Regions from separate parts of the Zhihengliuella flava genome, predicted to be linked through region 1. Evidence: riboswitches for the same ligand, from Rfam matches in the RefSeq annotation. Region 1 holds a riboswitch; each other region holds the start of a gene.

Region 1 (5,237 bases):
CGAACAGGTTGCCCGCCATGGCGATCATCCCGTCCCTCGGGGAGGAGGCGTGGGCCAGCGTCCGCTTCGGGATGCGGCCCGCCCCGCGTGCCAGCCGGCCCGCCTCGACGGCGAGGCGCATGGCGTGAGCCATGGCGACGGCGTCGTGCGCCCGGGTCACCGCGCTGGCCAGCAGCACGGCCTCGCAACCGAGCTCCATCGCCTGCACCGCATCCGAGGCCGTGCCGATGCCCGCGTCCAGAATCACTGGCACGGAGGCCCGCGCCACGATGGTCTCGAGGTTGAAGGGGTTTAGCACGCCCTGGCCGGTGCCGATGGGCGAGCCCGCCGGCATGACGGCCGCGACGCCGACGTCCTCCAGCCGCTTGGCCGTCACCGGGTCATCGTTGGTGTAGGCGAGCACGGTGAAACCGTCATTGATGAGGATCTCCGCGGCCTCCAGCGTCTCCACGGGGTCTGGTAGCAGCGTGTCCTCGTCCGCGATGACCTCGAGCTTCACCCAGTGAGTCTCCAGGGCCTCCCGCGCCATCTGCGCGGTGAGCACGGCGTCCCGGGCCGTGTAGCACCCGGCCGTGTTGGGCAGCGGCCGCACGCCGAGGCGCTGCAGCATCGCGAAGACGCTGGAGCCCGTCTCCGCGGAGAACCGGCGCATGGCCACCGTGGTCAGCTCCGTGCCGGACGCCACGAGGGCGTCCTCTAGCGTGGACAGGCTCGTGGCCCCGCCGGTGCCCATGATGAGGCGGCTGGAAAGTTCCACGCCGTCGATGATGAGGTTCTGTTGCTGGCTCATGTCAGCCTCCCTGCGTTGCCGTGACGAGCTCGATTCGGGCGCCGCCGACGCCGGTGGTGACCCAGCGGGCCCGCGGGACGACCTCGCCGTCGACGGCGGCGGCCACACCGGTGCCCTGCCCGCCCGGCAGGCGGCCGTCGTCGCCCACCTCGCGGCCGATCTCCGCGGCGATCACCTCCCGCAGGGTGGCGCCGGGCGCGGCGGTGCGCTCGGCGCCGTTCAGGGTGAAGGTCACGTCCGTTTCCGGTGGGTGGGGGGTGCTCATGGGGTGCTCCTAGCGGTCACGGTTGCGGGAAAGCGGTCTGGTGCGACGGCGGCCAGCAGGGCCGCCACGTTCGCCTCGGCGGTCAGGGGGAGGAGGGACGGGCCCGCTGCGTCGTCGTGCCCCGTCGACGGCGGCGGGGAGCCGGCGACCAGGTCCGCGGTGAGCCGCGCCCCCAGCGGCGCCAGCAGGATCCCGTGGCGCGAGTATCCGGTGGAGACCACGAGGCCGGGATCCCGGCGGCCGATGAGGGGGACGTCATCCGGGGTGCCCGGGCGGGCCCGCGCAGTGGCCTCCTCTAGCGTGGAATCCAGCACGCCGGGCAGGATGCGGTGGGCGGAGTCGAGGAGTTCGTGGACGGACTCGGTGCGTACGCCCGCGCCGGAATCCTCGCGGCTGGAGGCGCCAAGGACAATCCCGTCCCCCCGCGGCACCGCGTAGACGGGCCGCCCGTTGACCAGCGCACGCACCGTCCGGGTGATGAGCGGGTGGTTGGACGCTGGCAGCTTCAGGCGCAGGATGTCCCCGTGAATGGGCCGCAGCGGAAGGTCGGCCAGCTCGCGCGCGGCGAGGCCGGTGGCCAGCACCACCTGGTCGGCGGCCAGGCGCCGCCCGTCGGAGAGGACGACGCCGTCCGTCGCCCGCCCGGCGTCCGTGGTGGTGCCCGTGAGGGCGGACACGCCCCGGCGGATGAGTTCGGCGCGGGGGTGGGCCTCGAGGTGCCGGAGCAGGGCCGCGGTGAGTCGGCGCGGGTCGACGTGGTGGTCCTCGGGGAGGAGGACGCCGCCGGAGATCGCGGGGGAGAGGGCGGGCTCGAGCCGGCGGAGCTGCCGGGTGGTGGCCGTTTCCACGGGCAGGCCGGCCGCGCGCTGGATGGCCGTCAGGTCCGCCAGTGCGGCCCGGTCCGCGGCGTCGGCCCCGACCACGAGGGTGCCGTTACGCACGTGACCCAGATCGGCGGCGTCGCCGTCTGCGTGGCCGAGGCGGGCCAAGAAGTCCGGGTACATCCGCCCGGAGGCGATCATGAGCGGGTACAGCGCGTTCTGTCCCCACACCATTTCCGCGGCGGGTGCCAGCATGCCCGCGGCGGCGTGGCTGGCGCCCGAGGCCGGGGCCGGGTCACACACCGTGACGGCCCACCCACGGGGTAGCAGTTCGGCGGCGGTGGCGAGGCCGATGATCCCGGCACCCGCGACGACGACGTGCGGCATTTTCCTCCCTACGGCGGCATGACCCGCATCAGGTGTGGTGGTCGGCGCCTACCTGCCTCGGCGCCCTCTCAGCCCGGTTCGGGCTCCCACGGAACGCGCCTATTGTAGACACATGGCTGAGATCGATGAGGCACTCATGACGGACGGCTTCGGCGCGACCCCGGGCGGGCTGACGCGGACGGAGCGGCTGGAGCGGTTGACCGCGGCCCGCCTGTACGTGTGCACCAACGCGCGCACCGAGCAGGCGGACCTCGAGGACTTCCTGGGTGCCGCGTACGCCGGCGGGGTGGACATCATCCAGCTGCGGGACAAGTCCATGGAGGCCGCCGCGGAGATCGAGCGCGTGAACCTCCTGGGGCGCGTGGCGCGGGAGGCGGGCGCCCTATTCTCGGTCAACGACCGCGCGGACATTGCCGTGCTGACCGGCGCCGATGTGCTGCACCTGGGGCAGGGGGACTTGTCCACCATGCAGACGCGCACGCTGGTGGGCCCGGAGGTGCTGATCGGCCGCAGCACGCACTCGCTCAATCAAATCAACGCGGCCAATCAGGACCCGGGCATCGACTACTTCTGCGTGGGGCCGGTGTGGGAGACGCCCACCAAGCCGGGCCGGGCCGCCGTCGGGCTGGACCTACTGGGTTATGCCTCCGCCGTGGCGAAGAAGCCGTGGTTCGCCATCGGCGGGATCGACGCGCAGCGTCTGCCCGAGGTGCGTGAGGCGGGGGCCGAGCGGATCGTCGTCGTGCGCGCCATCACCGAGGCGGCCGATCCGGCCGCGGCCGCCCGCGAGCTGCTCGCCGGGCTCTAGGCTCGGGTGAGCGCCCCGGCGTAGCTGATGGGTTCTACGGGACCGTGTAGCCGGCGGCGCGGACCAGCTCGTACCACTCGGGCCGGGTCAGGGGCAGTTCGGACCCTTCCGCGGCGGCCGTGATGCGCTCTGGCGTGGTGGTGCCGAGGACCACCTGCATCCCGGCCGGGTGGCGCGTGATCCACGCGGTGGCGATGGCGATCGGCGCCACCTGGTACTTCGCGGCCAGGCGGTCGATCACCGCGTTCAGCTCGGGAAAGGCCGGTGAACCGAGGAACGGCCCCGCCGCCGTGCCGGACTGGAACGGGGACCACGCCTGCACCGTGATTCCGTGCAGCCGGCAGTAATCCAGCACCCCACTGTCCCGCGAGGCGGACTGCTCGAGGTGGGCCATGTTGGCGGCCAGGCCCTGGGTCACGAGCGGCGCGTGCGCGATGGACAGCTGCAGCTGATTGACGATGATCGGCTGCCGTACGTGCTGGCGCAGCAACTCGATCTGCCCGGGCGTGTGGTTGGAGACGCCAAACGCATGGACCTTCCCGGCGGCGTGCAGGTCATCAAACGCGCGGGCCACCTCCTCCGGCTCCATGAGGGCGTCCGGGCGGTGCAGCAGCAGGATGTCCAGGTAGTCCGTGCCGAGCGCCCGCAGCGAGCCCTCGACCTGCCGGGTCAGGTGTTCGTAGGAGAAGTCGAAGTAGGGTCCCGAGCGGACAATTCCCGCCTTGGACTGCAGCGTGTACTGGTCCCGCTCGGCGGCGCTGAGCTGCATGGCTTCGGCAAACCGGCGCTCGCAGCCGTGGGTGTCCACGCCGTAGATGTCGGCATGATCGAAGAACGTGATCCCGGCCTCGCGGGCCGCGCGCACCAGTTCGCGCACCTGATCGTCGGACTTGTCCTGAATGCGCATCAGGCCCTGAATGAGGTTGGGCGCCGGCAGGGTGACGCCGGGCAGTGACGTGGTCTTCATTTCTCTCCTGAGGTGGTGGCGCTGAGGCGGTTCATCTGATCCTCCGTGAGCTGCAGGTGCGCGGCCTGGGCCGAGTCCTGAATGCTGGCGGCGCGTGAGGCGCCGGGGATGGGAACGACGACGGGTGCGAGCGCCAGCTCCCACGCCAGCGTCACCTGATACACGCTGACCTCCAGCTCGGCCGCAACCTCCGCGAAGGCCGCGTGGTCGCGGGCCAGCTCTCCAGCCCGGGCGATGCCGCCCAGCGGGCTCCACGGCAGGAACGCGATGGACTTGGCCGCGCAGTGACGCAACTCCTCCTCGGAGGAGCGGAAGCGCGGGCTGAACTGGTTTTGGACCGAGGCCAGCCGGCCGCCGAGGATCGCGTCGGCCGTCTCGATCTGCTCGATGTTCGCGTTGGAGATCCCCGCCAGAGCGATCACGCCCTCGTCCAGCAGCTCGCGGATCGCGCCGATCGAATCCTCGTAGGGAACCTCCGGGTCCGGCCGGTGGAACTGGTAGAGGCCGATCGCCTCGACGCCGAGCCGCTGCGCCGAGGCCTTGGCGGCTTCCTTGAGGTACTCGGGGCGGCCGTTCTTGGTCCACGAGCCGTCGCCCGGGCGCAGGTGACCGCCCTTGGTGGCGACCAAGACGTCGTCGGCCCCGGGGCCGTACTCGCGCAAGGCGCGGGCGATGAGCTCCTCGTTGTGCCCGACCTCGCGAGTGTCCCGGTGGTACGCGTCCGCGGTGTCGATCAAGGTGACCCCGGCGTCCAGCGCGGCGTGGATGGTCGCTACGGACTGCGCGGTGTCCGGGCGGCCCTCGATGGACAGGGGCATGCCGCCGAGGCCGAGGGCCGAGACGGTGCGGTCTCCGATCCGGCGGGTGGGCAGTGTCCTGTGGTGCACGGGTACTCCTCGCGTGGTGGGTTCTAGTGCCGTGTGTCACTCTAGAAAGCAGGCATTTAGAAGTCCAACAGTTTTGATGGATAACACTGAGCAGTAGGAGCGATCAATGGATCTGCGGCAGATGGAGTACCTCGTGGCGCTCGCCGAGGAGCGGAACTTCACGCGCGCGGCCGAGCTCACGCGGATCTCCCAGTCCGGTTTCTCGGCGGCCATCCGCACGCTCGAGGAGGAGATGGGCGCGCAGCTCTTCCGCCGGACGACGCGGCGGGTGGAGGCCACCGAGGCGGGGCTGGCGCTCTTGCCGCACGCGCG
Region 2 (5,237 bases), 240 kb from region 1:
ACGGCGATGGTGAATCGCGTCAGCTGACCGCCGGGTTCGGCTCAACTACTCCAGACGACGTTCCAGGTTCCCGCGGCCAACGCCGCGGCGACGGCCACCGCCCCCACCAGCAGGCCACCCGCCAGGATGACGGCGTCGCGCCGCCTGAACACCGAGGCCCGCCACCACGAGCGCTCCGGCCCGCCGAAGCCCTTCGCCTCCATACTCATGGCCAACCGCGAGGCCCGGCGGATCGCCTGCACGATCAACGAGAACGCCTGCCCGGCGTTCGCTAGGACTCGCTGCCGCAAGCTGCCGTGGGACCCGACCCCGCGGGCCCGCCGCGCCATGGACAGCACGTGCCACTCCTCCGCCAGTAGCCCGACCAGCCGCATGCCGGCGAGCGCCCCGAGCACAAACCGGTGCGGTAGGTGCGCACGCTGGGCCAGCGCGTTGGCCAAGTCCGTGGGGTTGGTGCTGGAGATCATCACCACCGCTGGCAGTGCGACGGCGAAGATACGCGTGCCCGTCGCCAACCCCGCCTCCAGCGAGCCCGTGGAGATGGTGAGGGGGCCCCAGTCCACCAGCATCGATCCCGAGGTCTCCCCCACCAGCGTGGTCCCCCACGCGGCAAACAGGGCGGCCACGAGCAGCGGCCACGCCCGCAGCAGGAAGTCGCTGATCCGCAGGCCGGACAAGGGCAGCACGGACAGCGTCGCCGCAACCACCACCGCCGAGCTCACGAAGTCCATCGAGACCACCAGCGGCACCGTCACGCAGATCAGCGCGGCCAGCTTGGCCAACGGGTTGGCCCGGCCCATGAAACTGGCGGCGGAGCGCTCGCTCGGCTCCAGCGTGAGCCGACCGCCCGAGGGGGACGACGGCGTCACCGCGGCGCCTGTCGTCGTCTTGCCAGAGTCGTGATGGTCAGCGGCGTTACCACCGGCGAGCCCGGCCACGTCCGCCTGCGCGGCACCGATGGCCGCGGCGAAATGCTCGTCGTGCGTGACCGCTAGGACGCTGGCGCCCGCGTGCAATTCGTCCCGCAGCAGGGCGGCGAGCTCGGCCCACGTGTTGGCGTCCTGCCCGAACGTCGGCTCGTCCAGAATCAGCACGCTCGGCCGGGCCGCGAGCACCGCGGCCACCGAGAGCCGCCGCTTCTCTCCCCCGGAGAGCGTGAAGGGGTTGGCCTCGGCCAGATCGCTCAGCCGCAGCCGCGCCAACAGCTCGTCGGTGCGCGCCTCGATCTCCTCCTCGGAAAACGCCGGCTGCCCCGCGTCGTCCCGGGCGTGGCGCTGCCCGTAGTCGAGCTCGGCGCGCACGGACTGCGTGACGAACTGGTGCTCCGGCTCTTGGAAGACCGAACCGATCCGGCCCACCAGCTCCCCGGCGCGCCATAAATACGGGCGGGAGAACTCGCGGCCTGCTGGGCGGTCCGAGGCGCCGCGCTCCGGGATGTCGCCCGTCGTGGTGGCGTTTCGGTAGGTGATCTCTCCGCCGTGTTCCGGCAGCAGCCCGCCCAGCGTCAGCGCCAGAGTGGACTTGCCCGCTCCGTTCGCGCCCGTGATGCACAGGGCCTCTCCCGGGTCGAGTTCCAGGCTCACCGCGTCCAGCGTGGGTTGGCTTTTGCCCGGCTTGCCCCGGCCCACGGCCAGGTGGCTCGCCTGCAGGCGCGGCGCCGTCGTGCCCGGGGAGGTGGGGCGTGCCGCGGCTGCCGCGGGCAGCTGGGGAACGTGGCCCGGGACCCACACGCCGGCGGCGGTGAGGCGCTCCCGGAGGGGGCCGGGGGCAAACAGCGCGGCTGGCGTCCCGTCGGCAATGATCCCTCCGCCGGGTTCCAGCACCAGCACGCGGTCCACGTGCGGCGCCCACGCGGCGAGCCGGTGCTCGACGATCACGGCCGTCGCTCCCGTTGCATCGAGCGCGGAGACGACGGCGTCCCGCACCTCCGTCACGCCGGCCGGATCCAGATTGGCCGTCGGCTCGTCCAGCAACAACACGCGGGGGCGCATGGCCAGCAGCCCGGCCAGCGCCAGGCGCTGCTTCTGCCCGCCGGACAGGGCCGAGGTTGACCCCGTCAGCGGCACGTCAAGCCCCACCGCCTCCAGCGCCGCGTCGACGCGCGGGCCGATCTCCTCCCGCGGGACGGAGAGGTTCTCACACCCAAACGCCACGTCATCTCCCACCGTGGCCTGCACCACTTGCGTTTCGGGGTCCTGCTGCATGAGTCCCACGACGCCGGGCACGGTGCCCGCCGACACGCCGTCGATGGTGAGGCGGCCCGCCGAGGAAGAATCGTCGTCGTGCAGCACGCCCGCCAGCGCGTGCAGCAGGGTGGACTTTCCCGCGCCGGAGGGGCCCACCAGCAGGACGCGTTCGCCAGGGCGGAGGCTTAAGTCAAGCCCAGAGACCGCCGGCGCGGAGCGGTCCGCGTGCTGAAACCGCCACGCGTCAGCGACGATCCGCGCGCCGGCGGTCATGGCGGGTGACTCGACGGTCATCTCAGGCGTTGACCGGTTCGCTACCGGCCTTGCGGGAGGCCAGCGAGGACAGGGCGCCGGTCTTCGCGATCGCCCGCGTGAGCACCCAGCTCAGCGCACCCGCAATGAGCAGGCCGGACACCACGCCGCAGCCCATGTAGATCAGCTTCATGGCTAGCGTGTACTCGGGGAACCACGCCATGATGAAGGCGTCATTGAACGTGCCGAACAGGCCTGCAGCGCCGCCGGCGAGCGTGGCGACCCAGAGGCCGAAGCGCCGATACCGGAATGAGGCAAACACCAGCTCGGCGCCAAGGCCCTGAATGAGCCCGGAAAGCAGCACGGTCACGCCCCACTGGGAGCCAAGAAACGCGGAGATGACGGCCGCGATCACCTCGCAGAAGAGCGCCGCGCCGGGTTTGCGGATGATCAAGGCGCCCAAGACACCCGGGAACAGCCACATGCCGACCACCAGACCGGACGCGGGCGGGAAGGCGGCCCAGAGAAATTCCAGCCCGGCGTAGGTCATGTTCCAGGCCCAAAAGATGACGCCGGACGCGACGGCGATGACGGCGGCAATCACGATGTCCGCGACCCGCCACGTGGTGGTTTTAGCCATGAAGTCCTCCTCGAATGCAAGGAGGGGAGGGCGCGTGCGCCCCAAGAGAACTCGACTCCCTTCGCCGGTGCTAACCGGAGCAGGTTCGAGGGTCTGCGCTGCTGCGCACTCTCAGCGTCCAGCCGTGGCCGACGCTCCCCTGTCGTTGTGATGTGTTGGTAGTGTAACGCCGCGTTATGCTGGGCAGGTAATCGCGCTCCATAGGGAAGAGAGATTGACGTGAATCTGATGCTGAAGCTGCTCGGGACCGCGGTATCGTTCGGGGCCGGCTTTGCCGGGGCCAAGATTTTGGACGCCGTCTGGCTGAAGGTCACGGGCCAAAAGCCGCCGAAGCCCGGGGACAAGGAAGCCCAGAATGAGGCCAGCCTGCGTCAGGCCCTCGGATTCGCCGTGGCTTCCTCCGTGGTCGCCTCGGTGATTCAGGTCCTCACCGAGCGTGGCACCACCGGCGCCATCAACTACTTCAAGCGCACCGCGGACGAGATCTAGTCAGTCGGACTTCTCGGTGTGGGCCCGCACGACGGCGTCTAGATCGTCCCGCTGCAGCGTGTCCCGCCGCAGGTGACGGGTGCGATAGCCGGCTCGCGAGACCATGTGTGCACTGACGGGCGCCGTCACGAGCTGCAGCAGCCAGGCGAAGACCAGCAGGGGCACCACGGCCCAACTGCCGATCTGGAGCCCCACCGCGATGAGGAGCAGCAAGAGGCCCAGCACCTGCGGCTTCGTGGCCGCATGCATGCGGGAGAGCAGGTCGGGGAACCGGAGCATGCCGAGGGCAGCAGCAAAGGACATGAGCGCGCCCACCACTAGGCAGACCGCGGTCACCGCGTCGCGAATCAGGTCCCACGTCAGGGGTTCAGCGCTCATGAGTTCCTCCGATCCGTGACGTACCGCGAAATGGTCACGGACCCGATGAATCCCAGCACGCAGGCCACGACCACAAACGCCAAGTGGTTGGTGTGCTGACCCACCGCCATGTCGATGCACAGGGCCGCGATGATGATGGCCAGCAGCACGTCCATGGCGATCGCCCGTTCCAAAATGGAGGGCCCGCGCATGATGCGGATGATGACCAGCACCGTGGCCAGACCCAGCAGGATGCCGGCAATCCACGCGGCGACTTCTAGCATGAGCTCTCCTCCCTCGCCAGCGCCTCGACCTCGTCGCGAGTGCCCATGACGCGCAGCAGGCGCGCCTCGGTGGCACGCGCCGATTCACGGAAGGCCTCCGCGTCCTGCTTCGTTTCCACGTTGAGCACGTGCATGTACAACGTGGCGGACCGGCGGTCCACTTCCACCACCACCGAGCCGGGGATGAGGCTCAGGGTGTGGCCGGTCAGCGTCACCACGAGGTCGTCGTGGCTGCGCAGCGGAACGCCCACAATGGCCGAGCGCACGCGCGGTCCGCGCACCACCGAAAGGTAGAGGACCACAAAGCTGGCCACCACCACCTCGCCGAGGAAGCGCACCACAAACACCAGCGCGTGCCAGAGGTTGAAGCGGCCGGAGAGGTGCACCGGCGGCAACCGGAACGCGGACACGATGACCAGGGAGATCAAGAATCCAAAGATGAGGTTCCCGGCGCTGAAATCGATCCACAGCGCGCCCCACAGGGCCGTCATGCCGATCAGTAGGGGCAGTTCCACCAGGAAGCGGCGACGGCGGCGGCGCGCCAGCGCGCGCAGGTGCCGCCAGCGGCGGCCCCGCTGTGCGGGATTCGCGGGCAGGGGCGGCATCACTGATCCTCTCCCACGAAGGCCGGGGCGCCCGGGTTGGGCTGGTACCCGTCGAACGCCTCTGGGCCCAAGACGGCCTCAATGTACGGCACGCGCTCATACATATTGAGCGCCGCCTGATCGGCGATGGCGAAGAGGGGGCCAGCGGCAACGGTGAGGGCCACCCCGAGGAGCACCAGCGCCGTCGTCGCGCCGACCATCATGGCCGGCAGGGTCCGACGCCGGGTGGCCACCGCCGTCGTCGCATCTTTCTCGGCGAGCGAATCGAGCAGGTGCGGATGCGGGTCCTCCGCGTCCTGCGCCCGCCGCCAGAACGCGCGGTTCCAGACGCGAGCCACGGCCAACAGCGTCAGCAACGACGTCACCATGGCCCCGGCCAGCAGCACCCAGGCCAGCGGCGTCCCCAAGTCCACGCCCCCTTGGA
Region 3 (5,237 bases), 340 kb from region 1:
ACCCGGGGCTAGCTGTCCGCTCAACGTTCGGCGCTGGGGAGGGGCAAGCCAGTGCGGCGGTCCGTCCAGAATGCCGGGTCCATGCAGGAGCAGATCGGCGCCCGGAAGATGGCCGTCTTGGAGGCCGGGGACCTGCACCGTTCTGGCGCGGATCAGGTGCCGAGGGTCTTTCCGTCGGTGTGTGCCCACATCCCACGGCGCATCGGGCAGAGTCATCCGCCGCGTTCCCCAGAACGTTTCGACGTCCAACACGCCGTCCTCGGACAGTTCGAGGGTCAAGAGGCCCCACGACTTCAGCCGGTGGCAGCGCTTGCAGAGGCTCACCAGATTATCGAGGCGCGTGTGCCCGCCGTGCTGGTATTCGATGACGTGGTCCGGCTCGCAATCGCTGGCCCGCCGGCTACAGCCGGGGATCCGGCAAGTTCTATCCCGCAACGCAATCGCGCGTCTGAGCGCGGCGGGAGGCTGGTAGACCCGCGGCTCGCAGTGGGTCACGGCACCGGTCCACGGGTCCGTGATGATGCGCGTCCACGAGCTGGCCTGCGGAAGGAGGGCCCGCAGATCGGTCAGGCTGACTGAGCCGAACCGTTCCGCTTCCGCTGTGCCGGACGCCGTGAAGAGTCCGGCGATGACCCCCAACGCCTCGGGGTCCATCCCCGCAGCTGCCGAAACTCCGCCCCCTGAAAAGTTCTCCGACGGTGCCTCACCCGCACGCCCTTCGCCTGGCAGGCTGACACCCAGGCCGAGCAGCAAGGGTGCCGGAACGGTGACGGTGATATGGGGTTTCACGTTCGCCAGGCCCGCGGCCTCGGGTCCGGAGAGGAGCATGTCGACGAGTGCATCGGCGCGGATCTGCGCCAGAGTGCGCGACTCATCCCGGGCACCGGCCCACGCGGATGCGCTGTGCGCAGCGAAGAGATCCACCGGCCGGTCCAAGTTCTCCGCGGCCGGGTGCTTGATGGCCCGCGCGTACTCCGTGAGCCGGCGCTCGATGGCCTCGGCCGCGGTGGTGGGGAGGTAGGCGGTCAGGTAGGACATGCCGTCCTCGGCCTCGTGAACTCCCACGGAGCGGCCGGCCCGCGCGTTCTGGTGCCGGGACTCGAAAGCCGCCGGAAGGTCCTGCTCGAGGCGCCGCCGCCCCTGCCGGCGCACCTGGCCCGGCGTCTTCCCCGAGCACGCCCGCAGCGTGTCACGGCCGAAGCGTCGACGGCGCTCACTGCATTCACGATCCGCTTGGCGAAGCGCCCGCTCATGCGCTTCATCGGCGGCCGGGTCCTTTGTTTCGGGAGCTGGAACGTCCGTGGGTTCGATTCGCAAGCTCAGATCCACGATTTCCTGAATATGCCGGACGCCGGCCTCGCCTCGCGCGAGGACTTCCAACAACTCGGGCGCATCGAGTACCGCCGCACGGGCCCGGTGAACCTCGTGTGCGGCCGTCATGCGTGCGATACCCCGAAGTGAAGCCACCTCTTGGGCAAGGACCTCCTGCGCGGCGTGCGTTGGCAAGGACCCTGCGCTGACCGAGGCCGCCATCCCCGGCGAGGACGCAGCCACGTCTGCCAAGTGGGGAGCAAGCGCGGCCTCCGTCGCCTCGCCAAGGCGCATCACACCGACATAAAACAGGGCCTCAGCAAACGAACGGAGCCGCTCAGCGAACTCCACCACCTCACGCCCCGACGCACCCGACGCTATGGTCCGGACGGCCGCGATGCCCGCCGGACGATCAGCGGTGCCCTCGGCCGGAGCCGAGGCGGCCACGGGGGCGACGCCCACCACATGACTGCCCAGCTGAAACCGCGGCATCGAATCTTGGTGCATGCCTTAAGTTTAGAACATACTTTCGAATTCCTAAAGGTCTTGTGTGGATAAAATCGAAGATCAGTACTTATCCACACGCGGGAGATGTTGCCATTGCGAGCACCCTGCGCCCGGTGAAGACTGACCTCGTGACCAAGATCGATTTCAAGAAGACCATCGACGCCTACCGGGCGCCCCGCGGGAGGTTTGAACGCCTCGAGGTTCCCGCGATGCGGTACCTCATGCTGGACGGCCATGGGGACCCCAACACCTCGCCGCTGTACGCGGCATCGCTGGCCGCACTGTACCCGACCGGCTACGCCGTGAAATTTGCCAGCAAAGAGGAGTTGGGACGGGATTACGTGGTCCCTCCCCTAGAGGGCCTGTGGTGGGCGGACAGCATGGACTCCTTTACCACTGCACGGGACAAGTCCGCGTGGAAGTGGACCCTGCTGCTCATGGTGCCAGAGTGGATAGATCACGACCTCGTGAACGCGGCCGCGGCGCGCGCCCGGACGCGCGCCGCCGCGAAACGGGGGATGGTCCAAGCCGCGCTGGAGCGCATGGGCGAGATCAGGCTGGAGACCCTCACGGAAGGAGACTGCGTGCAAACGCTCCACGTGGGCCCGTACGACGACGAAGCGGCCACATTGGCGCGCCTGCACCACGAATTCATCCCGGACCAGGGCCTGCGCATGACGGGGCGCCACCACGAGGTTTACCTCTCCGATCCCCGCCGGGTCCCTCCAGAACGGCTCCGCACCATCTTGCGCCAACCGGTCACACACCAGCACTGAATGTGACCGCAGGCACGCCAGCGCATAGGGTAGAGCCACCGAGTGGCACGGGGTGCCCCCCGCGAGGGGCTGAGAGAACACCCGCACACACCTGATCTAGTTCGTACTAGCGGAGGGATGTCGCTTCATGGATTCCATGACGCCTACCGTTCCCGCGCGCCAACGCGCCGGAACCCCCAATATTCTGTCCATCGCCGGCTCCGATCCGTCCGGCGGCGCCGGCATTCAGGCCGACCTCAAATCGATCGCCGCGTGCGGCGGCTACGGGATGGCCGCGCTCACCGCGCTGACCGCGCAAAACACCCGTGGCGTCTTAGCGGTGCACACACCGCCGGCCGAGTTCCTCACTCACCAGCTCGACGCCCTGACAGCCGATGTGCGCATCGACGCCGTGAAGATCGGCATGCTGCCGGACGCGGCCACCATCGCCGCCGTCTCGGCCTGGCTGCGCGCCAATCCGTGCCCCGCCGTCGTCCTCGATCCCGTCATGGTGGCCTCTAGCGGCGATCGCCTCACCGAAGACGACGCTGTCGCCGCCCTCCGGACGCTACTGCCCGTTGCGGCCGTGATCACCCCCAACCTGCCGGAGCTGGCCGTCCTGCTGGGCGAGGACACCGCCACCACGTGGGACGCCGCGCTGGATCAAGCCCGTCGCCTCGCCGCGGAACACGGCACGCTAGTGCTCGCCAAGGGTGGACACCTGCCCGAAGGAGATGGCGCGGGCGGGTGCCCGGATGCTCTGGTGGGCCCGGACGGCGTCGTGCTTGAACTGTCCGGCGAGCGCGTCGAAACCGCGAATACGCATGGGACGGGATGCTCCTTCTCCTCGGCGCTCGCCACGCTGTATGCCCGCCACGGCGACTGGGCCGGCGCGCTGCAGCTCGCCAAGCGCTGGCTGACCGGTGCGCTGCGCGCTGCGGATGACCTCACGGTCGGCGGTGGGCGCGGGCCGGTCCATCACCTGGGGCAGCTCTGGTCCGGCGAGTCCCTACCGGACCCGCGCGCCGAGCTGGACCACTGGTGGGAGCTCATCGGCCAGCTGCGGGCGGACATTGACGACGTGTGGTTTGTCCGGCAGCTCGCCGATGGAACGCTGGACCGGGCCGACTTTGAGCACTACCTGGCCCAAGACTCGATCTACCTCACCACGTATTCCAAGGCCCTGGCCCGGGCCGCGCAGCTGGCACCGACCCTTGACGAGCAGGAATTCTGGGCCAACAGCGCCCACGAGTGCCTCGCCGTCGAGATGGAGCTCCATCAGAGCCGGCTGGCAGACGGCGGCAACCCGACCGCCGACGCCATCTCTCCCGAGACCCGGTCCTACCTCAACCACCTGCTGGCGGCCACGGCCACCGGCTCCTACGCCCAGATCGCCGCCGCCGTGCTGCCCTGCTATTGGCTCTATCAGGACATCGGCACACGCTTGGCCGCAGCGCATCACCCCGACCACCCGTACGCGGACTGGTTAGGGATGTACTCCTCCCCCGAGTTCGACGCCGCCACACGCCGGGCCATCGACATCACCCAGCGCGCGGCCCGGCAAGCCACGGAGGACGAACGCGAGGCCATGCTCGACGCCTTCTTGGAGTCCGCTCGGCAGGAAATGGCGTTCTTCGCCCAACGGCGAACTGCGGCCGCGGAGCTTAAGCTGGGCGTGTGATCAGATACACCCTGAAGCAGCTGCAGTACTTCATTGCGATTGCCGACGCGGGCTCGCTCTCCGGAGCGGCGGTGACCTGTCACATCTCCCAAGCCGCGATCTCGCAAGCCCTCTCCGAGCTGGAGCGGGAGGTCGGCGCTCAACTGGTGGTGCGTCATCGCGCACGCGGGGTGGTGCTGACAGCGATGGGCCAGCGGTTCCTGCAGGATGCCCGGTCACTGATCCGCCATGCCGAGGATGTCCAAACGTCGGCGAGCGAGCGGCAGAACGAGCTGAGTGGCCCGCTCGTCATTGGGTGCTACACCAGCCTGTCCGCCTTCTGGCTTCCCGTGATCGGCGAGCGCTTCATCCGCCCCCACCCCGGGCTGGACGTCGAGATCATTGAAGGAGACGGCGCCGCGCTGCAGAAGCGGATGCTGGACGGGTACATCGACGCCGTGCTCACGCACACCCGCCACCTCTTGCCAGACGTCGAATCAACGCAGATCATGACGGGCCGCCCCTACGTGCTGGTGGCGGCAGAGCACCCCCTAGCCAACCGCGGCAGCGTGAAGCTGAGCGATTTGGCCGAGGAAGACTTTGTGCAGCTCGACCTCCCGACGGTTCGCGACAACCAGCTGGTGAACCTGCGCATGTCCGGCCTCGATCCGCAGGTGAAGTGGAAATCCAGCAGCTTCGAGGCGGTACGCGGGATGGTGGCTCGCGGGCTCGGCTACACCGTCTTGGTCCAACGCCCACCAGTGAATGTGAGCTACGACGGGCTGCCCCTCGCCGTGGTGGAGATCGAGGGAGAGGTGGGCCACAGCGACATCTGCGTGGCCACCTCGCCGGCGCACCGCCAGAGTCATCGCCTCTCGGCGTTTATCGATTTCTGCGTGGCCACCGGGGCCGAGAAGGAACGCAACGCGGCGCCGGCCACCCCGAGGTGACCGGCGCCGCGGAGGGCTCTACTGCCGCATATCTGCCGCGTTCAGGTCCTGATC

What was found. A riboswitch is a leader RNA that binds a small molecule or an ion and turns the genes downstream of it on or off. The one in region 1 is predicted to bind thiamine pyrophosphate.
Region 2: another riboswitch for thiamine pyrophosphate. It lies ahead of IW252_RS05015 (ECF transporter S component); the one in region 1 lies ahead of thiO (glycine oxidase ThiO).
Region 3: another riboswitch for thiamine pyrophosphate. It lies ahead of thiD (bifunctional hydroxymethylpyrimidine kinase/phosphomethylpyrimidine kinase); the one in region 1 lies ahead of thiO (glycine oxidase ThiO).

Annotation. Positions count from the first base shown of each region.
Region 1 covers NZ_JADOTZ010000001.1:1,322,393-1,327,629, reverse strand. The annotation lists gene IW252_RS06085 (thiazole synthase) at 1-790, opposite strand, end outside; gene thiS (sulfur carrier protein ThiS) at 792-1,055, opposite strand; gene thiO (glycine oxidase ThiO) at 1,052-2,263, opposite strand; TPP riboswitch at 2,252-2,363, opposite strand; gene thiE (thiamine phosphate synthase) at 2,400-3,071, shown strand; gene IW252_RS06065 (aldo/keto reductase) at 3,106-4,038, opposite strand; gene IW252_RS06060 (aldo/keto reductase) at 4,035-4,910, opposite strand; gene IW252_RS06055 (LysR family transcriptional regulator) at 5,032-5,237, shown strand, end outside.
Region 2 covers NZ_JADOTZ010000001.1:1,083,262-1,088,498, forward strand. The annotation lists gene IW252_RS05005 (aminodeoxychorismate lyase) at 1-27, shown strand, start outside; gene IW252_RS13705 (ATP-binding cassette domain-containing protein) at 42-2,480, opposite strand; gene IW252_RS05015 (ECF transporter S component) at 2,482-3,078, opposite strand; TPP riboswitch at 3,118-3,229, opposite strand; gene IW252_RS05020 (DUF4235 domain-containing protein) at 3,307-3,567, shown strand; gene mnhG (monovalent cation/H(+) antiporter subunit G) at 3,568-3,945, opposite strand; gene IW252_RS05030 (monovalent cation/H+ antiporter complex subunit F) at 3,942-4,208, opposite strand; gene IW252_RS05035 (Na+/H+ antiporter subunit E) at 4,202-4,813, opposite strand; gene IW252_RS05040 (Na+/H+ antiporter subunit D) at 4,813-5,237, opposite strand, start outside.
Region 3 covers NZ_JADOTZ010000001.1:1,661,515-1,666,751, reverse strand. The annotation lists gene IW252_RS07705 (HNH endonuclease signature motif containing protein) at 1-1,818, opposite strand, end outside; gene IW252_RS07700 (GyrI-like domain-containing protein) at 1,947-2,594, shown strand; TPP riboswitch at 2,633-2,729, shown strand; gene thiD (bifunctional hydroxymethylpyrimidine kinase/phosphomethylpyrimidine kinase) at 2,722-4,254, shown strand; gene IW252_RS07690 (LysR family transcriptional regulator) at 4,251-5,183, shown strand; gene IW252_RS07685 (MFS transporter) at 5,202-5,237, opposite strand, start outside.